DNA from 3 places in the Roseateles amylovorans genome. Region 2 is predicted to be linked to each of the others. Evidence: predicted binding sites of a transcription regulator. Region 2 holds the regulator's gene; each other region holds the start of a gene.
The links. Region 2 encodes HrcA, which represses chaperone genes, less so after heat shock. Its sites were predicted from a motif close to TTAGCACTCNNNNNNNNNGAGTGCTAA; they were not measured.
Positions count from the first base shown of each region.

Region 1 (8,052 bases), 2.5 Mb from region 2:
CAAGGCCGCGATGGCCAAGGCGCGCCCACCCGCCCAAGGTGGCGATGAGGCGACCTATCTGAATGCCTTCCTCGATGCCCGCGTGGCCGCAATGAAGACTGAAGAAGCGCACAGCGACGTCACCCGCGTGGAGACCGCGCAGCGCGTCTGGCTCAAGGCCGGCAACCTGACGCTGAAGACGCCGCTGTCCTGGAAGGTGTACGGGGACAGCTACACCATCAAATGAGGTGAGGTGAGGCCTGCCCGTGGGTCGGGGCGGGGGCAGGCCATGCTTGAGCCGTCACGCCCGCGTGCCGCAGCGCGGCCGTCGGCCACATGCGGGTGGTGTCGGCGATCTCATGCATCGACGGGCGTCGTCGTGCCTCGGTCCATCGAGATCGCCCGGCGGCGCGCTTCGACGGTCCATAGACCGTCCGTAGACGGTCCCGCATCGGTCCCTCGGCGGCCCAGGTCAACCGGGCGGTCGATTCCCGCGTTGGGTCAGGCAGACCATCGCGGAGGATCGTGTCATGACAACAAGAATCGGCCCCCTGGCACTGTCCCGGCGGGTGGCCCTCGGCGCCTTGCTGCTGATCGGTGCCAGTGCGCAGGCGCAGTCGCTGCGGTGCAGCGACAACGGCGTCCGGGAGGGCGATTCCAAGCTGTCGCTGCTGCGTGCCTGCGGCCAACCCACCTTGTCCGACGCTTACTGCGTGCCCATCTACACGCCCGGCGACCCCGGCCGCAATGGCCAGGTGCAACCGGTCTACAGCGGCTGCGTGATGACCGATGAATGGTTGTATGACCGGGGGCCGGGCAACCTGGCGGCGGTGGTGAAGATTCGCGAGGGCCGGATCATTTCGATCCGGTTCGGCGAGCAGGGCCGCTGAGGCGGCGGACCCGACGGGTCCGCGCGCCGTCGGTCGTCACCTCACTTCAAGGTCACCGAGGTCCCGAGCGCGAAGGCGCCCAGGGTGGCGTCCCAGCGCTGGCCCAGCGTCGTGTCGTCCGCATTGGCCAGTCGGATCGCATAGCGCGCATCGCTGGCGAGGCGACTGTCGCCATCCGGCAGCCCGAGCCACAACTGATAGCTGCCCGCAGCCAGGTCGGCCGGGACGGTGATGCTGAGTGTCGCCACCTGGTCCGCGCCGGGCAGCCAGGCGCGAGGATCCGCACCGGTGGCATCCACCCGCCGCACGGCGCCGGTGGTCGCGTCACGCAGCAGCACCTGAAGACCGCGCGGATTGAACACCCGGGCCCAGCCGGTGTTGCGCACGGTGACCGACAGCGCCAAGGTCTGCCCGCGGGTCACCGATTCCGGATGCGAGGCCTTCACCAGTTGCAGCCGATAGCCCATCTTGCGCTGGACCTCGGGCATGCAGCCCGCCTGCACCCATCGGTCATGGAACAGGGTCCGGAAGTACTCGTCGTTCAGATAGGTGAGGTTGTAGCGGGCGCCCTCGGCCAGGATGTCGGCACAGCTGGTGCGCGGCGTGGGTGACGATTCATCCGCCGGGTCGCAGGTCTCGCCGCCGAACGGGGCCAGATCACCCAGTCGATCGACGTAATCGCGCTGCGCGGTCCGTGTGGTGGCGTTGTCGTCAAAGGTGCCGACGTCGGTCGTGCTGGCCAGGAAGCAATCGTTGTGAACACCGACGCGGTAACCGCCGGCCAGCGCCGTCTGCAGGCTGGGCAGGGTCGGCGTCCAGTCCATCACATACGGCGGATAGCGCACCTGGATGAATCGGCTGGTCGGCACCGCATCCAGCAGTGCGTCGCGGATCTGGGTGCGGCTGGCGGTGGCGGTCAACTGGTTGGAGGAGGTATGCCACTCGCCCCAGGCCCCGATGAAACCGGCCTGCATGTAGGCAATGACGTCCGCATTGCGCTGCAGCACCGGCTTGAGTTGGCCGATGTGGCCCAGCACGCGCGGCAGCGGCGCATCCTGGGCGTTCTGGTAGTCGGTTTCCGAGGCCGGATAGTTGTAGACCGCCCGCACCACCAGCTTGACGCCGCCGGCCCGCGCTCGCGCGAAGGCCGTGTCCAGCTGGGTCAACAGGCTGGCCGGCAGATCGTGGTCGCGGTAGGCGGAGAGGTCCAGCGGCGTGTAGAGCAGACGGTAGCCCTTGGCATAGGCATCTTGCACATCCGCCGCAGCGAGCGCATCCAGCTTGGTCCAGGCCCAGCGGAAGAAGCCACGCTCCGGGTTGGGGAGCTCGACATCCGTCGCCGTGAAGCTCGTGGTGCGGACCGGGGTGGCCGGGTCGGTCGGTGTGGTCCCGCCGGTGCCAGTGCCAGTGCCTGTGCCTGTGCCTGTGCCTGTGCCGGAGCCGGATCCAGAACCAGAGCCTGTCCCCGTCCCAATGCCCGTGGTGGGTGTGCTGGCGGAAGGATCTGAGGCGCTCGGGCCACTGTCGCTGGACGCGCCCGAGCCGCCTCCGCCACACGCCACCAGCGCGGCGAACACGGACAGTGCCAAACCATGCCGCCAGGCGCGGATCGCGGCGGAACTCGGAAAAATCGAAGGAAGCGCCAGCGGCGACGAAGAACGGGAAGTCATGGAGACGCGGCGCGCCCTGGGCAGGGTCGATACAAAACGACCGCGCATGCTGCCACCGCGAGCGTGGTGCGTCAGTGAACGAGCGAGTCCAAAACGTGAGCAAATGTTGGGTATGGGGAGCCTGGGCGGCCTGGGTTGACCTTCGCCATCGCTGAGGCGACGCCTGCCCCCGATTTGCGGGGGGCGGTGTCGCGCGGGCCGCCATCTTTTGCCCCTATCGTTGCGCCGCACGCGAAATGAACGATGCAGTTTGGCGACGCTTCGTTCAAGATTCGAGATCATTTCCTCCGTACCCGCCATGTCGCTTCCGTTCACTGGCCACCCGGCCGTATTTCCACGCCTGTCGCGCTCGACAGGGGCCCTGGTCATCGGACTGATGTCGTTGCTGGTGGGATGCGGTGGCGGATCGGACGCGGTGGGCCTGGACGATCCCCCGCCGGTGGCCTCCGGCACTGCGGCCTTGGTGCGTGTCGCCGCTCAAGGGCCCGGCACGGCCTGTCCCTCCGGCGGCGTGCGGGTGGATGCGGGGTTGGACCTTGATCGCAGCGGCGCGTTGTCCGATGCCGAGGTCAGCAGCACACAGTACGTCTGCAACGGCGCGGCGGGCGCCAATGGTGCGAACGGATCATCGGGCGCTCCAGGCGCGGCCACGCTCGTTCGACTGCGCGCCGAACCCGCCGGCAGCCATTGCACTCAAGGGGGTTCGCAGGTGCTGGGCGGTCTGGACCTGGATCGGGACGGCGTCCTGGCCGATGCCGAAGTGACGACCACCGCCTATGTCTGCAACGGTGCCCCCGGAGCCACCGGCGCGACCGGTGCCACAGGCGCGGTCGGATCGGCGGGCCATGACAGCCTGATCGCCCTGGCCGTCGAGGCGGCCGGCGCCAACTGCACCTACGGTGGCCAACGCGTGTCCTCGGGCATCGACCTCAATGGCAACCAGGTGCTGGAGGCCGGCGAAGTGACCGCCACGGCCTATCTCTGCAGCGCCGCTCCCGCGGACACACGATGGGTGGAGGTCACCGGCGCCGCCGCCCAGGGCGAGGTCAACACCGGCTACCTGGCCAATGCCAGCACCAATGTCGTCATCACCTTGCCCACTGCGCCGGCCATCGGCGATTGGATCAAGGTGAGCGGCGTGGGAAGCGGCGGCTGGACCATCGCCCAGAACGCGGGCCAGCGCATCACGACCCGCGGCCTGCCCGGCGGCCTGGAGCTGCATTGGACGCCGCAGGCGCTGACCGACAACTGGGTCGCCGTGGCGTCGTCCGCTGATGGGCTGCGGCTGCTGGCCGCCTCCACCACCACGCTCTACACCTCCACCGATGGTGGCGTGAGCTGGATCGCGCGGGTCGCCGGCCCGCCGTGGAGTGCGGTGGCCTCGTCCAGCAACGGCCTCAAGCTGGTGGCCGTGGCCAATGGCGGCTCGATCTACACCTCCACCGATGGCGGGCTGAACTGGGTCACCGACGGCACGTCCCGGGGCTGGAGTGCCGTGGCCAGTTCGACGGACGGCACCCATCTGGTGGCCGCCGCCTACCTCGGCCAGATCTGGACCTCGACCGACAGCGGCGCCACCTGGACCCCGCGCGAGGCCAACCGCGCTTGGCGTGCAATGACCTCGTCCGCCGATGGCCAGGTGCTGGTGGCCGGCACCAATGGCGACCGCCTTTATGTGTCCACCGATGCCGGCGTCACCTGGACCGCCCGCGCCACCACCCAATACTGGTGGGCATTGGCCGCCACGGCAGACGGCAAACGGCTGTATGCGACCGTCGATACCGGCGCGATCTGGGTGTCCAACGATTTCGGAACCACCTGGGAATCCCAGGCTGCGAATCGAACCTGGCGGGGCATCACGTCGTCGTCCGACGGCCGCTTCGTCGTGGCCGCCACGAGTGGCGGGTCACTGTACGAATCGACCGACAACGGCGTGACCTGGCGTGGGACCGGAGACATTGGACAGTGGATCGCCGTGGCCAGCAGCGCCGATGGCATGAATCTGGTGGCCGGCAATGCCGGCGCCGCGATTCAGACGGGCTCCCGACGCTCGTCCACCACCCTGGGCACGGCCGGCTCGTTGTCCGGCGGTCAGCAGGACGCCTTGCAACTTCAGTATGTCGGCGGCGGGGTGTTCATGCCGATCAGCTATGTCTCGGCCAATCTGGGGTTTGTGGTGCGCTGAACCCGGTCCCTGAGGGGGATGGGGCCTGGCCCCCCGACCTGAGCGTCCCGATGCCCCTGCCGCCGAAATACATCGGGCGTGTGCGGGCGATCAGCGTAGGATCGGTGCGTAGACCCGTGAGGTTGTCATTCCGAAGCGCCTGTCTCCGTCTCCCCGACGATGTGGCAGCGAAGTCTCCGCTCTTGATTGATCGCTTGGCGCATCTGCTCGCGTGGCATGTCGCCGCGCGGAACGCAAGGAGCCCCTCCCATGCGAACCCGCAACAGCCTCGAGACGCTGCGCCTGTCCCTTCAAGCGTCGGTGGACGCGTTGTATCGCCGCCGCGCCTGCGACATCGACGAGACCTACATCGATGACTACGTCCAGCTCGACTGGCTGGAGTGGAACGGCGGCGGCCTGCGCCTGACCACCGTCGGCGAAAACATCTGCCTGCAGGAAATGACCAAGCTGCGTGAACGCGCAGACACCGCGAAAGCCTGAGCGACCGCGGCCAGCGACCGCCCTGCACGCCCATGGCCGCAGGCATTGCGGTCCCTGTCCGCATTGGCGATGCGGATCGCTTCCTGACTGTCCACAGGAAGTCAAGCGAGGAGCGCACATGTCGTCATTCGTCAGGATCTGCGCAACGCGGGGTTGACGCCCGGCGCCCAAGGGCGCCTGATGCGAGCCCTCTACAAGAAGCAAAGAAGGCCTCGGGATGCACCATCGCTTGCTGGTGGTCGACGACAACGTCGACCTCGCCGACGCCGTGGCCGCGCTGGCGGAGACCTGGGGCTGGGAAGCCCGAACCTGCCACAGCGCCAAAGATGGCGCGCTGGTGGAGGAAGTGTTCCTTCCGCATGTCGTGATCACCGATGTGTACAAGACCGCCACCCAGGGCGCCCATCTGGCCCAGGAGCTTCGACAGCGGCGCGGCGACACCCTGATGCTGGCCGCCATGAGCGGATGCGGCGGTCTGATGGACCTGGAACGGCGCTATCCGCAGCTCTTCGATGCGGCGTTCGAGAAACCCGTCTCGACGGATGCCCTGCGCAATCTGCTGCGCGTGGCGGCTGAAAAGCTGCCGGCAGCACGCTGAAACGGCAGCGCGGTCCCGCATCGGGCGCGGTCGGCCTGAGCCGAAAAACAACAGGTCGGACACCGTCACAGGCTGCATGGCCACGCTGAACTGTCGACTTTCTCCATCCACCGACCGGGGCGCGTTGCTGGGCTGGCGTCAAACCTCGGCCTGCATGAAGACGTCGATCTGGCGAGGATCCGCTCGTTTTGAGACTAGGATCCGGGCTTCACTGCCCCTCCACGAACGAGTCCATGAGCAATATTGATGTCTCCAAGCTTTCCTACGCCGAACTCGTCGCGCTCAGCAGGCAGTTGGAACAGCAGATCGAAGACAAGCGATCCGAAGAGCTGAAGGTCATCGCCGACGGCTACATCAAGAAGATCCAGGCCGCCGGCTTCTCGGTGGAAGAAGCCATCGAAGCCCTGCAGCCGTATGCGGCCCCCCGCCGCAACGCCGCCGACAAGCGCAACGGCACGGCCCCGGTGCTCTACCGGGACCCGGCCAATCCGGCCAATACCTGGAGCGGCCGCGGTCGCCCGGCCCGCTGGCTGTCCGACTACGAAGCCCAGGGCCGCGCCCGGGATGACTTCAAGGTCGATGCGACCTGAGGGTCAAAACAGGTCCCCACCCTTGAAACGTCACAAGCCGTCCCTATAATCCGTTGCTGCTAGCACTCGCAATCGTTGAGTGCTAACAGCCCCGGACTTCGGTCTCGGGGCCAATTTCTTGTGATGGGTCGGCGGTGCCGATGCATGCCTGGCATGCATGACTGCCCTGCGGGCCCAGGAATCAAGTCCGACAGAGTCAAGGAGATCAGATGAAACTGCGTCCTCTTCACGATCGCGTGATCGTCAAGCGCCTGGAAAACGAAACCAAGACGGCCTCCGGCATCGTCATCCCCGACAACGCCGCCGAAAAGCCCGACCAGGGTGAAGTGCTGGCCGTCGGCCCGGGCAAGCGCAATGACAAGGGTGAGTTCATTGCCCTGAACGTCGCCGTGGGCGATCGCGTCCTGTTCGGCAAGTACAGCGGCCAGTCGGTCAAGGTCGACGGCGAAGAACTGCTCGTCATGCGCGAAGAAGACCTCTTCGCCGTGATCGCCAAGTAAGGCGACAGCGCGGTTGGCCGCGTCGTCGGGCAGCGCGGGTGAACAGGGCGACCTTCGGGTCGATCGCGTCACCCAGCGCGTTGCGCCCGGTCGGCGAACCGCTCGCCACACCGGACCTCACGCCCAGTGCGCGTGAGGTCGGGTGGGGCTGAACTACCCAATACTGATTCGGAGAATTCAATATGGCAGCAAAAGACGTTGTCTTCGGCGGCGAAGCGCGTGCTCGCATGGTCGAAGGCGTGAACATCCTGGCCAACGCGGTCAAGGTCACGCTGGGCCCCAAGGGCCGTAATGTGGTGCTCGAGCGCTCGTTCGGCGCCCCCACCGTCACCAAGGACGGTGTCTCGGTCGCCAAGGAGATCGAGCTCAAGGACAAGCTGCAGAACATGGGCGCCCAGATGGTCAAGGAAGTCGCTTCCAAGACCTCGGACAACGCGGGTGACGGCACCACCACCGCCACCGTGCTGGCCCAGGCCATCGTGCGCGAAGGCATGAAGTACGTGGCCGCCGGCATGAACCCGATGGACCTGAAGCGCGGCATCGACAAGGCCGTCTCGGCCCTGGTCGTGCAGCTGAAGAACGCCTCGCGCGCCACCACCACGTCCAAGGAAATCGCCCAGGTCGGCACCATCTCCGCCAACAGCGACGCTGATGTCGGCGAGATCATCGCCAAGGCGATGGACAAGGTCGGCAAGGAAGGCGTGATCACCGTCGAAGACGGCAAGAGCCTGGACAACGAGCTCGACATCGTCGAAGGCATGCAGTTCGACCGCGGCTACCTGTCGCCGTACTTCATCAACAACCCGGAAAAGCAGTCGGCGATCCTGGACAACCCGTTTGTCCTGCTCTACGACAAGAAGGTCAGCAACATCCGTGACCTGCTGCCGACGCTGGAAGCCGTGGCCAAGGCCGGCCGTCCGCTGCTGATCATCGCCGAGGAAGTCGACGGCGAAGCGCTGGCGACCCTGGTGGTCAACACCATCCGCGGCATCCTGAAGGTGGTGGCTGTGAAGGCGCCTGGTTTCGGCGACCGTCGCAAGGCCATGCTGGAAGACATCGCCATCCTGACCGGCGGCAAGGTGATCGCCGAGGAAGTGGGCCTGTCGCTCGAGAAGGTCACGCTGGCTGACCTGGGTCAAGCCAAGCGCGTCGAAGTGGGC
Region 1 covers NZ_CP104562.2:1,267,305-1,275,356, reverse strand. Annotated here, with positions in the region: gene N4261_RS26020 (chitosanase) at 1-226, shown strand, start outside; gene N4261_RS05530 (DUF2845 domain-containing protein) at 510-869, shown strand; gene N4261_RS05525 (DUF4832 domain-containing protein) at 911-2,539, opposite strand; gene N4261_RS05520 (WD40/YVTN/BNR-like repeat-containing protein) at 2,838-4,724, shown strand; gene N4261_RS05515 (hypothetical protein) at 4,974-5,204, shown strand; gene N4261_RS05510 (response regulator) at 5,422-5,802, shown strand; gene N4261_RS05505 (H-NS histone family protein) at 6,036-6,392, shown strand; gene groES (co-chaperone GroES) at 6,602-6,892, shown strand; gene groL (chaperonin GroEL) at 7,075-8,052, shown strand, end outside.
Region 1: a site for HrcA is predicted at 6,452-6,478, ahead of groES (co-chaperone GroES). Genes of this name have one in related genera too.

Region 2 (8,052 bases):
TCAGCGCTGACTTTCTGCTGCGCCCCGGCCATGTGCTTCGTCGCGTGCTCCAAGGCGGCGCGTGCCTGCGCCAGCTTTCCTTTAAGGACTGCCTTTTGCGCCATGTCCAGCTTCTCTTTGGCCTCCGAGCGCAGCGGGAACACCTCAGTTCGGTGCCAGTCCATCCTGCTGGTCATGGCGGCCAGGCGCTGATTGCTGGGTTCGCTGTGTTGAAAGTCCAGGACCCTCTCAAGTCGCTGCATCTCCCCTGCGAGCAGCACGACGTCGGCCAAGCGATCGGCGAGCTCATCGGCTTCCTTGGCGAGCCGCACACACTCCCTGGTGCCTGCCGAGGGACTCTTGCCGTACGCGCTGGCTGCACGTTTCTCCAGCTTCTTGAGGTCGCCCGACAGCTCAGGGAGCATCGACATGTCATCTTCGTTGTCGTCCGCGAAGTTGCGAAGGGCTTCTAGCCGAGTCCAAAGCCGCTTGACCGCCCCGTCGAACTGCGACGGGTCCTCGTTGGCCTTGTCCACCCACCCCAGGACTTGCTTGAAGAGGACCTGTTGCTTGTGGTCCGAATCGCAGCGGCGCAAGTCGCGTCGCAGCATCTCGATCTCCTGAAAAGGCGGATGCTTGGCATGCTTGAGGGTTGACTCGGCGCGATCCAGCAGCGTCAGACCGCGATGAGTGAAGTGCTGCCGCTGCAACTCGCGCAGTGACACGGCCGGGGCGCTGGGATCCAGCGCGGCGCAGGCCTCAGGTGGAGACTGGCGGACTGAGGATGAGGAGGGCCACATGGCGTTGAATCCAGTCAGGGGTTGAGCGACACATTCGCGAGCGCACCGTCTTGAGGTGACGATGCGACCGCGAGTGAGTCAGCCGACAGTCTGGAAACGGTTCGCGCTGATCGCCAGCGCAGTCAGTTCGGACGCTTCGCCATGCGCCGCAGGACGACGCAAGACGACGCACGACACCGCAAGACGCCGCAAAACGCAGCACGACGCCGCAGGACGCCGCGAGAGGCGGCCCGCGCTCAGCGAGCGTCGAGCTCCCGATGCCGCTTGAGCACCTGACCGTGGAAAGCGAACTGCTTGGCCAGGGTCTCGACCAAATACACCGACCGATGCTGACCCCCGGTGCAGCCGATGGCGATGGTGAGATAGCTGCGCTGGTCGGCGGCGAAGTTCGGCAGCCATTGCGAGATGAAGGCGCCGATCTGGCTGAGCATCAGACGCACCTCGGGCTGCTGTTCCAGGTAGCTAGCCACCGGCGCATCGCGCCCGGTGAGCGGCCGCAGTTCGCGGTCGTAGTAGGGATTGGGCAGCACGCGGACATCGAAGACGAAGTCCGCATCGCTGGGCACGCCGTGCTTGAACGCGAAGGATTCGAACACCATCGTCAGCGATGAGCCGCTCACCCGCACCAGATCGCGCACCCAGGCGCGCAACTGGGCCGGCCGCAGCTGGCTGCTGTCGATCACCGTGGATTCCATGCGCAGCGGCGTCAGCAGTTCGCGTTCCAGCGCGATGGCTTCCTGCAGCGCGCGATGGGTGTCCCCGTCCTCGGTGGCGCCGGCGCGCAGCGGATGCGGTCGGCGGGTTTCGGAGAAGCGGCGCAGCAGGGTGTCGTTGTCCGCATCCAGGAAGATCGCCCGCAGCGCGACGCCGTTCAGCCGCAGTTCCTTGATGTGCAGCAGCAGCTGCGGCAGCGAGCCCGCGCTACGTACATCCACCGCAATCGCCACCCGACGCTGTGAGCCGCTTTCCTGCTCCAGCTTGAGGAAGTGGGGCAGCAGCTCCGGCGGCAGGTTGTCCACGCAGAAGAAGCCCGCATCCTCCAGCGCATGCATGGCAATCGACTTGCCGCCGCCCGACATGCCGGTGACCAGCACCAGATCGGTGGTGCGGGCGGCATGGCCGGCCAAGCTGTTTTCGCGCGGCGCCGGCGGCACGGGAGCGGTGTGGGGCGCGCTCACGGCTTGACCTTCTTGATGGTGGTCTTGGTCTTGGTTGGGGTCGGCGTGTCCACGCTCTGGGCCGACAAGGCCAGCATCTCCTGCGCATGGGCGATGCTGGTGGACGACAACCGCTCGCCGCCCAGCATCCGGGCGATTTCCGCCACGCGGGCCTCACCGTGGATCGGTCGCACGTCGGAATTGGTCACACCGGCTTTGAGCGACTTGGCCACCAGGAAATGATGGTCCGCACAGGCGGCCACCTGCGGCAGATGGGTCACCGCCAACACCTGGACATGGCGGCCCAACTGCTTCATCAGCCGACCCACCGTCTCCGCCACCGCGCCGCCCACACCGGTATCGATCTCATCGAAGATCAAGGTGCCGGCGCCGCTGTTCTGCTGGCTGGTGGTGACCGCAATCGCCAGCGCAATGCGCGACAGCTCGCCACCCGAGCCCACCTTGGCCAGCGGCCGCGGTGTGCTGCCGGCATGACCGGCCACCAGGAACTCCGCCGATTCCAGACCGAAGCTCTGCGGCTCTTCCTGCTGCGACAGCGCCACTTCGAAGCGGCCACCGGTCATGCCGAGCTGCTGCATCGCCTGCGAGACGGCGGTCGACAGCGCTGGTGCGGCCTTGGCGCGGGCGGTGCTCACTGTCTTGGCTTCGCGCTGGTAGAGCTTCAGGGCTTGCGCCTGTTTGGCCTGTAGACCTTCCAGATCGGTGGCGGCATCCAATTGCGCCAATTCGGCCTTCCACTCCGCCAACAGTGCCGGCAGTTCTGCGGGTTGGCGCCGATAGCGACGCGCCAGCGTCACCCAGGCGGAGAGCCGGTCATCCAACTGCTGCAGCCGGTCGGGATCCAGATCCGCCGCGTGGAGATAGGCGGCCAGGCTGTGGGCCGCATCCTGCAATTGCGCTTGGGCACCCTGCAGCGCATTGACGGTGTCCTGCAACTGGGCGTCGTAGCTCAGCACATCCTGCAGGCTGGACAGTGCCTCGTCCGTGAGCGCCTGGGCGTTGACCTCGGCATCGCCGATCCGCTCCAGTGCGCCGCGCGCCGCATCCATCAGCGACTGCGAATGCGACAGCCGCGAGTGTTCCGCGTTCAGCTCTTCCCACTCGTCCGCATCCGGCGCCAGCCGGTCCAGTTCGCCGATCTGCCAGGTCAGCCGCTCATGCTCGCGGGCGAGGTCGGCCTGACGGGCCTGGGCGGTGGTCAGCGCTTCGGTGGCCTGACGCCAGGCAGCGTGGGCCACGCTCATCGGTCGGGTGTCGATCTGGGCGAAGCTGTCCAGCAGCTCGCGCACGCTGGCCGGACGGGTCAGGCCTTGCCAGGCGTGCTGGCCGTGGATGTCCAGCAGATGTTCCGCCAGTTCCCGCAGTTGGGCGACGGTGGCGGCACTGCCATTGATCCATGCGCGGCTCTTGCCTTGCGCATCGATCACGCGACGCAGTAGCAGGGACGGGGTGTCGGTGTCGCCGGGGCCCTCGGGGTCATGGGGGGCATCGAAACCGGCTTCTTCCAGCCAGGCCACCAGGGCTTGGGGCCGATCGAACTCGGCGCTGATCTCGGCGCGGCTGGCACCTTCGCGCACCACGGCGGCGTCGCCCCGACTGCCGAGCGCCAGTTGCAGCGCATCGATCAGGATGGACTTGCCCGCGCCGGTTTCGCCGGTCAACGCGGAAAAGCCGGCGGCGAAGTCGAGCTCCAGCTCCGGCACGATCACGAAATCTCTCAGGCTCAGTCGGCGCAGCATGTCGGTGAGTCCTCATTCAACCCCGACCTGCACCTGGCGGGTGCGGGGCCTTGTCCTGTCTCAATGTCTGGCGTTGGTCGCTGTCCGTCGGGCGCTTGGTCGCGCTCGGGGCATCGGGGTCAACGGTCGGAAGTCGGTGGTCGGAAATCGTCAATCAGCTCACTGCAATGGGCAATCGGCAATCGGCAGTCTGAGTCCGGACTCAGCTCACGCCTTCATACCAGCGCAGTTTGCGACGCAGCGTGGCGTAATAGCTCCAGCCCCGCGGATGCAGGAACGGCGCCCGGTGCTGCGAGCGGCGCACGGTGATGCAGTCCCCGTGCAGCAGGCTGGCCAGGCTTTGCATGTCGAAGTTCACGCTGGCGTCGCGACCGGCCACGATGGTGAGCCGCACCTCGCCGGAATCCGGCAGCACGATGGGGCGGTTGGACAGCGCATGGGAGGCGATCGGCAGCACCACCCATCCGGCGATGCCGGGATGCATGATGGGGCCGCCGGCCGACAAGGCGTAGGCGGTGGAGCCGGTGGGGGTGCCGACGATCACGCCGTCGGCCCGCATGTTGGCGACGAATTCATCGCCCACGTCCACCCGCAGTTCCACCATGCCGGCGGTGGCGCCGCGGCTGACCACCACGTCGTTCAGGGCGACGCCGGAGAAGATCAGCTCACCGTCGCGGATCACGCCGCCTTCGAGCATGGCACGGTGTTCGATCTCGAAATCGCCGGCCAGGATGGGTTTGAGCGCATCCTTGTACTGGTCGGCGGAGATGTCGGTGATGAACCCCAGCCGGCCCTGGTTGATGCCGACCAGCGGGAGGTTGTAGCGGGCCACCTCGCGGGCGAAGCCCAGCATCGTGCCGTCGCCGCCGACGACGATCGCCAGGTCGCACTGGGTGCCGAGTTCGGCGTGGGAGAGGGCGGGCAGGGCGGTGATGCCGGTGCTGTCGGCGGTTTCCTGTTCGAGGGAAACATCCAGTCCCTGGCCGGCGACGAAATCGGCGATTTCCTCCAGGATGGGGCGAATTCCCCTGGACTGGGGCTTGCCGACGATGGCCACATGACGGAATCGCTTGGACATATGCACAGAATTACACCACAGCGCCACCCTGCGGCACGGGTGGCGGGCGGACGCCCATACAATGAAAACCATGCTCGACGAGCGCGCCAAAACACTTCTCAAAACCCTGGTTGACCGCTACATCGCGGACGGTCAACCGGTGGGCTCCCGCACGCTCTCCCGGGCTTCGGGCCTGGACCTGAGCCCGGCGACCATCCGCAACGTGATGGCGGACCTGGAAGAACTGGGCCTGATCGCCAGCCCGCACACCAGCGCCGGCCGCATCCCGACCGCCCGCGGCTACCGCCTGTTCGTGGACACCCTGCTCACGGCGCAGACCCTCAAGTCCGAGGTCTCCTCGCTGGAGTCGCAACTGCTGCCCGACCAGCCGCAGCGGGTCATCGCCAACGCGGCGCAGATGTTGTCCAGCCTGTCGAGCTTCGTGGGCGTGGTGACCTCGCCGCGCAAGAGCAGCGTTTTCCACCACATCGAATTCCTGCGCCTGGGCGAACGCCGGGTGCTGGTGATCATGGTGTCGCCGGAAGGGGATGTGCAGAACCGGCTGGTCTTCACCGCACAGGACGTGACCCAATCCGACCTGACCGAGGCCAGCAACCGGCTCAATGCCCACTATTCCGGCATGAGCCTGGACGTGGTGCGCGACCGTCTGCGCACCGAGGTCGACGCGCTGCGGGGCGAGATTGCCTCGCTGATGAGCGCGGCGGTGGATGTCGGCACGCAGAGCTACGAGGAACAAGAGCCGGTGGTGGTCTCTGGCGAACGCAACCTGCTGACGGTGCAGGACTTCCGGCACGACATGGGCAGCCTGCGGCGGATGTTCGACCTGTTCGAGGAAAAGACCCAGCTGATGCGGCTGCTGGATGTCTCCAGCCGCGCGGAGGGGGTGCGGATCTACATCGGCGGCGAGAGCCAGGTCGTGCCCTACGAGGAGCTGTCGGTCGTCTCCGCGCCCTACGTGGTGGACGGCGAGGTGGTGGGCACGCTGGGCGTCATCGGTCCGACGCGGATGGCGTATGACCGGATGATCCAGATTGTCGACATCACCTCGCGGATGGTGAGCAACGCGCTGTCTCAGAAGTAGCGGCCTGGTGGGTGAGTAGAATGCGCGGCTCCGGTGCAAGGCCGGAGCGCTGGGTGATGAGCCCGGTGGCGGTTGCCTGGCGACAGGTGCAGTGTTCCCGTAGGGCCGTTAGCTCAGTTGGTTAGAGCAGAGGACTCATAATCCTTTGGTCGCAGGTTCAAGTCCTGCACGGCCTACCACCCCTCTCCACATGAAAAGAGCCCTTGCGGTTCTTTTTCTCGCCGAACTGTGGGAGGGCAATGCTGTCTCTGATGAGTACCAGCGCCAGTCCCACATCTGCCGCCCTGGGCAAGTCAAGCACAAGCGGTGTATGACTCCAGTTGAGCGACTGCAGCATGGCAGGCCGCGTTGCACATGCATCAGATGCCCAAGCTCGCTCAGGCGGACAGGTTCACCTTTGTGCGGGCTCGCAATGCATCATCCGAAGCGCGCGGGAGCGCGTGCCATCCTCCATCGCCTGCGCTTGTTGCGCAGGGTAGGGGATCAAGGGCGTGGTCGGATGCGCCGCAGGGCGGGATCTGGCATATTCGGGCCCCCTATGCCCTCTTGAGTCGCGTGTGATCGTCCCTGACGTTGCACCTGTTCCGCTCTGCGTTCCTCGCTGCCGGCCACCAAGATGGTGGCCGGCGGGGCGGCGGTGTTGGGCCGACCGCATTGGGTGGCGATGTGTCTTGACCGTTGTGCTGGCGACGGGAGGCGAGGCGCACGCGCACAGCATTCATGACTTCGAGCATACCGGGTGGACCAATAAGAACGGTGTGGTCGGTTCGATGATCTGGGTCGACGACACCCCCAGTGGATTGATGCTGTTGCGCACCTCCGCAGGCTATCAAGTGTTTGACGGCACGGAATTCCATTCCTTCAGCGACGACGCGCCGCCGCCGTTCCAGGATGTGGTGCAAGTCGTTGGACAACGCGCTCCGACCGGCGCTATCTACTTCCAGGACCCCATCACGCGAAAGATCCTGCGCAGCGACGGCGGCCGAGTGGAGGCGGTGGACGACAAGGACCGAGCGGCCGCAATGACGACCCGGTTCCAGTTCGACCCTCGTGGAATCGGCTGGATGGGCGCGCTTAATCAGCTGTATCGGCTGGAAGGCTTGACCGTTCGGGCAGTCAATGAGGAGGTGGGACTTCCCCCAAACCACACGCTCGCGCCTCTCGTTGTCAGTCGGGAAGGGGCGCTTTATCTCACCGTCAAGCAGGGAGACGTCGGTCGGCTGCATTACCTGCTTCCGGGCACGGCTCGTTTTCAAGCGATGGAAACACCGCTGAACTGCTATCCGTTGGTCCTCACCCCTGACGGCAATGCCTTGTGCGCGAGCGGGAGCGGTCTGATGCGGATCTTGATGGAGCGGGGAAGGCCCGTTGGCGTCCAAGTACTGAGCAACCGTAGCCACGGTGCCATGACGGTTGATCGACGAGGCCGCGCCTGGATGAGCTCGCGGGGCCAGCTGTACTTTGCTCAGGACTGGCGCGAACTGTTGAGGCCCGGTCGGATCGACCAACTGATTGCGAAAGGGTTCACTGTCAAGGACGGTCTGACATCCGACGGGATTGGCGCGATTCGCGAGGACAACTTAGGGCAGGTCTGGATCGCGACCGCGGCAGGCTTGGATCGTTTCCGTGAAACGCGCCTGCGGCCTGTCAAGCTGCCTCGCCGGAAGTTCGGCTTTGCGATGCTGCCGGACCCGGAGGGTGGATTGTGGGCGGCGAACTGGGATGGCTTGGTCATGCACCTTCGGGACGGGAAGGTGGAGGATGTGCCGAGCCCCACGAGCGTCACGGCGCTGTACGCGGGTCGTGACGGAACGGTCTGGGTCGCATCGGAATTGGGTCTGTGGAAACGCCCGCCCGGCAAGTCATTTGTGGCGGTACCGAACCCGCCGAATTTTGATCTGCATTACGTGCGCAGTCTGGCGGAGGATGACTTGGGGGCACTTTGGGTGCAGACAGGACGGCGCGTGGTGCGTTGGAAGGCCGGTCAATGGTCTGAACCTGAGGGCCCGGTCGTTCCGCCGCCAGGCACCTTCTACAGCATTGTGAGTGACGCTCGGGGCCGGCTCTGGTTTCAAGGGCGAGGTCCTGACACGTATGTGCTGGAAAACAACCGGTTCAAAAAGCTCCCGTCCGACGCGAACCGCGCCAAGGTGCAGGTCTCGACCGTGCTTTATTCGGCGGGCGATCGCGTCTGGGT
Region 2 covers NZ_CP104562.2:5,057,073-5,065,124, reverse strand. Annotated here, with positions in the region: gene N4261_RS20920 (hypothetical protein) at 1-779, opposite strand, end outside; gene rapZ (RNase adapter RapZ) at 1,016-1,858, opposite strand; gene recN (DNA repair protein RecN) at 1,954-3,696, opposite strand; gene N4261_RS20905 (NAD kinase) at 3,899-4,774, opposite strand; gene hrcA (heat-inducible transcriptional repressor HrcA) at 4,845-5,855, shown strand; tRNA gene N4261_RS20895 (tRNA-Ile) at 5,958-6,034, shown strand; gene N4261_RS20890 (ATP-binding protein) at 6,536-8,052, shown strand, end outside.

Region 3 (8,052 bases), 290 kb from region 2:
GCCTGTTGCGTCACTGGCCGCCGCCGACCGTGGATCTCCACAAGCACTACGGTTATGCCTTTCAATGGTTTGCGCTCGCTGCGCTGATCCTGGGTCTTTATGTCTGGTTCCAAGTCCTCGCCCCTCTCCGGAGAGACCGCCGCCGACGCGATGCCCGCGACGCCGATGCCACCTGAGGGTCCGGTGACCCTGTCGGTGCACAGCATGCCGATGCCGTTGGCGCCCATCGCCAGCGATGCGCCGCGACGCGCCCGTTGGCAGATGTGGCTGGTGCTGCTGGTCTGCGCTGCACCGGTCATCGCCTCCTACTTCAGCTTCTATGTGCTGGACCTGCGCGGCAGTGCCTACAGCGAGCTCATCACGCCGACGCGCGATCTGCCTGCCGATCTGCCGTTGCGCACGCTGGCCGGGGAGCCGGTCCGTGCGGAGTCGCTCAAGGGCCAATGGCTGCTGACCTATGTGCCGGACGCCGGCGCCTCCTGTGCCGACGCCTGCGAGCGCATGCTGTTCATGCAGCGTCAACTTCGCCAGATGCTCGGCAAGGACCGCGATCGGCTCGACAAGCTGGTCCTGCTGCCCGATGAGCTGGTGCTCACGCCGGCGCAGCTCGACGCGCTCACCCAACAGGGCGTCCCGGTGACGCTGCTGCGCGCGCCTGCGGCGGCGTTGCAGGCCTGGCTGATGCCGGCACCGGGGCATCGCATGGGCGAGCATCTGTTCCTGATCGATCCCTTGGGCCGCTGGATGATGCGCTCGCCCGCCCAGCCCGATCCGGCGCGATTCAAGAAGGATCTGGAGCGGCTGATGCGTGCCAACGCCGGCTGGGATCGGCCCGGTCGGTGACCGCAGCGCCCCTCGATCTCTCATTGCGGAACGACAAGGACTCTCTGCTGCTATGACTGGCCTGGCCAACGGATTCGATTTCGGCCCGCTGCTGCAACTGCTGGCAATGGCCGCCTTGATCGGCGGTGCCGCGTTGCTGTGGTGGCATCTGCGCCAGCGCAGTGCCACGCCGTCGCAGCGACTGCGCGCGCTGACGGTGCTGACGGTGTTTCTCACCTTCGACCTGATCCTGGTCGGCTCGTTCACGCGACTCACTGACTCCGGATTGGGCTGCCCGGATTGGCCGGGCTGCTATGGCAGCGCGTCGCCGCTTGGGGCACGCGATGAGATCCATGCGGCCCAATCCGCGATGCCCACCGGCCCGGTGACCCATGGCAAGGCCTGGGTGGAGATGATCCACCGCTATCTGGCGAGCGGGGTCGGTTTCCTGATCCTGGTGCTGGCGATTCAGAGCTGGCGACTGCGCCTGGCAGCGCGACGAGCCGCACGGGCAGGGGCAGCGGCTGACGATCGCCTGGCCGGCGGGACGGTGCCGTCACCGTGGTGGAGCACGCTGTCCCTGGTCTGGGTGCTGGTGCAGGGACTGTTCGGCGCCTGGACGGTGACGATGAAGCTGTTCCCAGCCATCGTGACCAGCCATCTGCTGTTGGCGCTGGGGCTGCTGATGTTGCTGGCGTGGCAGGCGGAGGCGTATGCCCCGCGGCCGCTGCGCGCCTCGCACGCCCTGCGGCGCGGCATGGTGGCCTTTACCGCGCTGGTGATCGTGCAGGTGGCGCTGGGCGGCTGGGTCAGCACCAACTATGCGGTGCTGGCCTGCCGGGATTTTCCGACCTGTCAGGGACAATGGTGGCCCGCGACGGACTTCGAGCACGGCTTCACCCTGTGGCGTGAGTTGGGCCGCGGCGCCCATGGCGATTGGTTGCCCTTCGAGGCGCTCACCGCCATCCACCTGACCCATCGCATCGGCGCGCTGATCGTGTTCGTGGCCCTGTTGGCGATGGCGGCTGCGTTGTGGCGGCTGGATGGCGGCGCGCCGGGGCAGGCGCGAGTGGCGTCGCCGGCCATCGGTGCGACCGAAGGCATCGGCAGGCCCGTCCGGACCGGCCGGACCGGCATGAGCGAGGGCCGCCGCTGGGCGCTGCGCTTGCTCGCCGTGGGCGGCTGGCAGGCGGCGACCGGGCTGTCGAATGTCGTGCTGGGATGGCCGCTGGTGGCGGCCGTATCCCATACCGGCGGCGCTGCGGCGCTGTTGTTGATCTGTTCCCTTGTGCTGGCGCGTTTGCGTGCCGGCGCGCTGACCGTGAGTTCGAGATGACGTCCGCGACCCATGCTGCCCTGCCTTCGCGCTGGTGGCAGTTCTATCAACTGACCAAGCCGCGCGTGGTGCAGCTGATCGTGTTCTGCGCGGTCATCGGCATGGCGCTGGCGATTCCCGGCCTGCCTCATGGCGAGGAATGGATCAGGCTGATCGCCGCCACGGCCGGCATCTGGCTGGTGGCCGGTGCGGCCGCTGCCTTCAACTGCCTGATCGAACAGCAGATCGACGCCAAGATGAAGCGCACCGCCTGGCGCCCGACGGCCCGCGGTGAACTGAGCCGGCGTGACACGCTGCTGTTCTCGGCGCTGCTGTGCGCCTGCGGGTCAGCGGTGCTGTTCATCTGGGTCAATCCGCTGACGATGTGGCTGACCTTCGCCACCTTCGTCGGTTATGCGGTCATCTACACCGTGGTGCTCAAGCCGATGACGCCGCAGAACATCGTCATCGGCGGCGCTTCCGGCGCGATGCCGCCGGTGCTCGGTTGGGCGGCGATGCGCGGCGATCTGGGCGCGGAAGCCTGGCTGATGTGCCTGATCATCTTCCTGTGGACGCCGCCGCATTTCTGGGCCCTGGCGCTCTACCGCAGCGAGGACTACCGCAAGGCCGGCCTGCCGATGATGCCGGTGACCCACGGCAACGCGTTCACCCGGCTGCAGATCATGCTCTACACCTGGGTGCTGTTTGCGGCGACCTTGCTGCCCTTCCTGATCGGCATGAGCGGCTGGCTCTACTTGGCCGCGGCCGTGGTGCTGGGATTGATGTTCTGCCACCATGCGTGGCGACTGTGGCGCGCCTATTCGGAAGCGTTGGCGCGACGCACTTTCATGTTCTCGCTGGTGCATCTGTCGCTGCTGTTTGCAGCGCTACTGCTGGATCACTATCTCAGCCCGTGGCTGGGTTGAGGTCTGCTCGGTCCGCGAGGCTCCTGCGACGCTTCTCTTGCGGCGTTCTTCTCATCTTCTGTCCAGGCCCTTCGCCATGATCTCGAGACGTTTGATCTGCTTCACCGCCCTGACCGGCGCCGCCCTGCTCACCGGGTGCGACAAGCTTGGCTTCACGTCGGCGCCCAAGGCCAGCTTCCAGGGCGTGGACCTGACCGGTGCCAACTACGCCCGCGGCTTCAACTTGCCCGACCAGGACGGCAAGATCCGCACGCTGGAGGATTTCAAGGGCAAGGTCGTGGTGGTCTTCTTCGGCTTCACCCAATGCCCGGATGTCTGCCCGACCACCCTGCAAGAGCTGGCGGAGGTCAAGCGCGCGCTGGGCGCTGATGGCGACCGGTTGCAGGCCGTGTTCATCTCGGTCGATCCGGAACGGGACAAGCCGGAGATGCTGAAAGCCTACATGGCCAACTTCGATCCGGGCTTCGTGGCCTTGCGCGGGTCGCCGGAGCAGGTCAAGGACGTGGCCAAGGAGTTCAAGGTTTACTACGCCAAGGTGCCGGGAAAAACCCCTGACAGCTACACCATGGACCACACCGCCGCGAGCTTCCTGTTCGATCCGCAGGGCCGGGTTCGGGTGTTCTCGCGTTACGGCGCGGGCACGCAAGCGCTGATGAGCGACATCAAGACGCTGCTGGCAGGGCAGTGACGGATCGGGGCCGGCCAGCTCGGCCGGCTCGGCCAGACGGGCATGACGGGCCAGACGGACCCGATCGGTTCGATCGATGAATGGCCTCACCCTCGTCTCCGCCCTGGCCCTCTCCCTTGGTTTTGCGTTTGCGTTTGCGCTCCTTGGCGTCCGGAAGGCAGAGCACGTTGTCGACGACATCACCAGCGAAAAGACGAAGGCCCCGCATGGCGGGGCCTTCATTTTTTGAAGTGATGTCGCAGTGAGCGCGGCGGGCAGGCGATGCCCCTTTGCGCGGACTGCGGTGACCGCTCAGGCGGTGACCGCGACGTCCTTGGCCGCCTTCTTGGCCGCTGCCGGCTTGGCGGCCGGCGTGGCATCGCCGACCATGGCCTTGCGCATCTTCTTCATCGCGGCGACTTCGATCTGGCGAATCCGTTCAGCCGAGACGCCGTACTCCGAGGCCAGCTCATGCAGCGTCATGCCGCCGGAACTGTCATCGTTCACCTTGAGCCAGCGCTCTTCGACGATGCGACGGCTGCGCGGATCCAGCACCTCCAGCGCCTGGTTCAGGCCGTCGGTGGCCAGACGGTCCCGCGAACGGGCATCCAGCACCCGGGTGGGCTCCTGCGAGTCGTCCGCCAGGTAGGCGATCGGGGCGAAGGTTTCGGAATCGTCGTCGCCTTGCGGCTCCAGCGCGATGTCGCCACCGGAGAGACGGGTTTCCATCTCCAGCACTTCCTCGCGCTTGACGTTCAGCTGCTGGGCGACCAGATCGATCTCGCTTTCGGTCAGCGAGGCGCGTTGCTGGTGGTCCGAGCCTTCCTTCAGGCTGTGCTTCATCGAGCGCAGGTTGAAGAACAGCTTGCGCTGCGCCTTGGTCGTCGCGACCTTGACCATGCGCCAGTTCTTCAGGATGTACTCGTGGATCTCGGCCTTGATCCAGTGCATGGCGTAGCTGACCAGGCGCACGCCTTGGTCCGGATCAAAGCGCTTGACCGCCTTCATCAGGCCGACATTGCCTTCCTGGATCAGGTCGCCCTGCGGCAGGCCGTAACCCAGGTATTGCCGGGAGATCGACACCACCAGACGCAGGTGCGAGAGCACCAGCCGACCGGCCGCTTCGACATCGCCCTGCGCGCGCAGGCGCTTGGCGTAATCCTGTTCCTCCTCGAGCGTCAGCATCGGCAAGCGATGGACGGCCGAGATGTAGGCATCCAGGTTCCCCAGCGATGGCACCAGGGACCAGGGATTGCTGATCTTCAATGCATGGCTGTTGGACATGGCTTCAGTTCTCCTGGCCAAAGAATTTGGCGTTGGAGAGAATATTAGCACTCATGGCAATTGAGTGCTAAAGCCGTGCAACGAGCTTGACCAAGTGTAGGGCTGCTGCCGAAGATGTGGGCGCATGCTCACGTTTCAAGCCCCGCAGATGCTGTGGGGCAGGGCAAATCGAAGCGAAAGGTGGATCCGACGCCCGGCGTGCTGGTGACCTCAAGCCGGCTGTCCATCAGCTCCAGCAAGCGCTGGGTGATGACCAAACCGATGCCGGTGCCCTCGATGCCGCTCACCTCACGCCCCAGCCGGTTGAACGGCTGAAACAGCTGCGCCAACTGGGTCTCGGTCAGGCCGGCACCGGTGTCGGCCACGCTGAGATGCACGCGCTCGCCGCGCCGCTCGGCCCGCAGCCGGATCTCGCCGCCTTCGCGGTTGTACTTGATGGCGTTGCTGAGCAGGTTGGTCAGCACCTGGCGCAGGCGGGTGGCGTCGGCCCGGACCTGGCTGGCGTCCTCGTCGAGCTCGACCTCCAGGCGGATGTGTCGCCGTTGACGCTGGGTCTCCACCATCGCCAGGCTGTCCGAGACGATCCCGTCCAGCGCCAGGTCGTCGATGCGCACCCGCATCTGGCCGACCTCCAGCCGCGACAGGTCCAGGGTGTCGTTGATCATCGCCAGCAGATGCCAGCCGGACTGCTGGATGCGCCCCAGCCAGTCGCGCTGTCGGGCGGTGAGCGAGGCCTCCGGATCCACTTCCAGCAGCTGCGCGAATCCCAGCATCGCATTCAAGGGCGTGCGCAGCTCATGGCTCATCCGCGAGAGGAATTCGCTCTTGGCCCGATTGGCCGCCAGCTCGGTCTCATGTTCCAGCTCCAGCGCTTCCAGCCTCAGCTGCTCGCCGATGTCCTCCACCACGCCCACCAGGCGATGGGGCTCGCCGTTGGCGTCCCGCAGCAGGCTGACGGTGCTTCTCACCGTGATCACCTGACCCTCTTTGCCGATGTAGCGCTTGATCCGGCTGTAGCGGTCCAGGTCGCCCCGCAACAACGCGGTGCCCAGCCGGTTGTCTTCGGCGCGGTCATCCGGATGGGTGATCTTGAGGATGGATTTCTCCTTGAGTTCCTGCGCGGTGTAGCCCAGCAGTTGGCAGAAATACGGGTTGATCTCCTGGGGCCTCGCCTTGAGGTCGGCAAAGACGACACCGACCGGCGCGTGCTCGACGATGCTGCGAAACCGCTCCTCGCTTTCGCGCAGTCGGCGGGTGCCTTCATCGACCAGTTGCGCCACCCGGGCGGCGCGGCCGGTCACGATCAGCAGCAGCATGCCGAGCAGGCCGGTCCCGAACAGTCCGGCCAGCGCGAAGGGCAAGCTGGCGCTGCGGTCCGGCGGCGGCAGGCCTTGCGGCGCATAGACCACCAGGCGCCAGTCCCGTCCCGCAAAGTCCAGTGACCGCTCCAGATGCGGCAGGCTGTCCGGCAAGGCCGCACAGCGCGGATCCCCGGCGATCAGCGGTCGCGCGACCCCCGGGGTGTCGTCCAGCAGGCAGAAGTCCAGCATCGGTGCGGTGGGCGCCTCGCCCTGGTGCTCCAGCGCCGCAGCAGGTGAGGACATGGCATGCGCACCCGCGGCTGGCGCGGAGGCCGGCGCGCTCGGCGCGGTGTGATGCGCCTGCGCGGCCATGGCTTCGCGCAGCAGCAGCTCGGGGCGGAGCGTGGCGAAGGTCAGGCCGTGCAACTCGCCTCGGGGGTCTGCGCCCTGTGAGGCGGCCGGCTCTCCTCGCAGGGCGCGGTAGACCACCACGCCGATGGCGTGGGTGCCGGTGTCCTGGGACAGCGGGAACGCCTCGCTCGCCTGCGGCAGTCCGGAAGCGATCGCCAGATCCTGCGCGGTGCGCGACTGCGGAATCGCACGCACATTGACGCCCAAGGCCCCGCGATTGCGCGTCCAGGGCACGATCAGCCGGACCACCATCAGGTCGTCCTGAGCATCGATGGGAAGGTCGCCCGGGCGCTGACGCTCACGGACCATGAAGTCGGGGTAGTCCTCCTGTCGGGCAGCGCGCTCGAAGGCATCGCGCTGGGACGGCGTGACCCGGGCGATCCAGCCGAGCGCATAAACGCTTTCGTTGTCGGAGACGCGTTCCGCATGAGCCCGCTCGAACTCGGCCCGGCTCAGATGCGGTGCCACCCGCAGCACGCTGTGGTTGGCGTCCAGGGCGACCAGCGGGCGGCGCAGCGCTTCGCCCAGGCTGTCGAGCCCGAGTTCGGCCGCTACCTCGAAGCTGTGTCGCTGCCGATTGTCCTCATTGCGGGCGATGTAGAACGCCGCCGCGCTGAGCAGGGCGCAGGCGCACAGCAAGGGCAGCGCGACCGCCAGGCGGCGCGGTGCCCAATGGGCACGTGGCAAGCCGAACAGGCTGAGGGCGATCGGGGCCGCCAGCAGCACCCCGATCGCATCGCCGATCCACCAGGACAACCAATGGGCGGCCACCTGGGCGTCGGTGATGGTGGCTGAGAGCCACAGCGTCGTGGTCGCCACCGTGGGGCTGATCAGGCAAGCCAGGCCGGCGATCGCACCGAAGAATCGCAGCAGTTCACGAGGCTCGGTCAAGCGCGGCTGTGGCCCGACCCACCGACGCGCCAGCGCCGCACCGAGACCGGCCTGCGAGGCGGCGCCGAAGGCGATCACGACGGCAGTCATCCACTGGATCTGCCCGCGCGAGGCGGCGAGCGTCATCGTGACGAAGAAGCTCCCGAAGGCCACGCCCGGCAAGACACCGGTCCCCCACCGCAGGGCAGCCGCCACTGCCAGACCGGCGGCCGGATAGACCGGTGCGGCAAAGTCCTGCGGCAGGATCAGGCGCAGCGACGCAATGCCCAGCGCGGTGTAGCCCATGGTCAGCACCAGATTGACCGCCAGCAGGAGAGCCCAGGACGACCCACGCCCCACAGCGGGCGGCATCGTCACCGAATCCTCTGAGGAGGGGGCATCGCGCATGCAACCAGCCTACCCGGGGTGTGCGCATGGCGAAAAGAAAAAAAGCCC
Region 3 covers NZ_CP104562.2:5,350,473-5,358,524, reverse strand. Annotated here, with positions in the region: gene N4261_RS22210 (SURF1 family protein) at 1-176, shown strand, start outside; gene N4261_RS22205 (SCO family protein) at 166-843, shown strand; gene N4261_RS22200 (COX15/CtaA family protein) at 896-2,158, shown strand; gene cyoE (heme o synthase) at 2,155-3,063, shown strand; gene N4261_RS22190 (SCO family protein) at 3,140-3,751, shown strand; gene N4261_RS22185 (hypothetical protein) at 3,828-3,980, shown strand; gene rpoH (RNA polymerase sigma factor RpoH) at 4,043-5,014, opposite strand; gene N4261_RS22175 (ATP-binding protein) at 5,143-8,004, opposite strand.
Region 3: a site for HrcA is predicted at 5,059-5,085, ahead of rpoH (RNA polymerase sigma factor RpoH). Genes of this name have one in related genera too.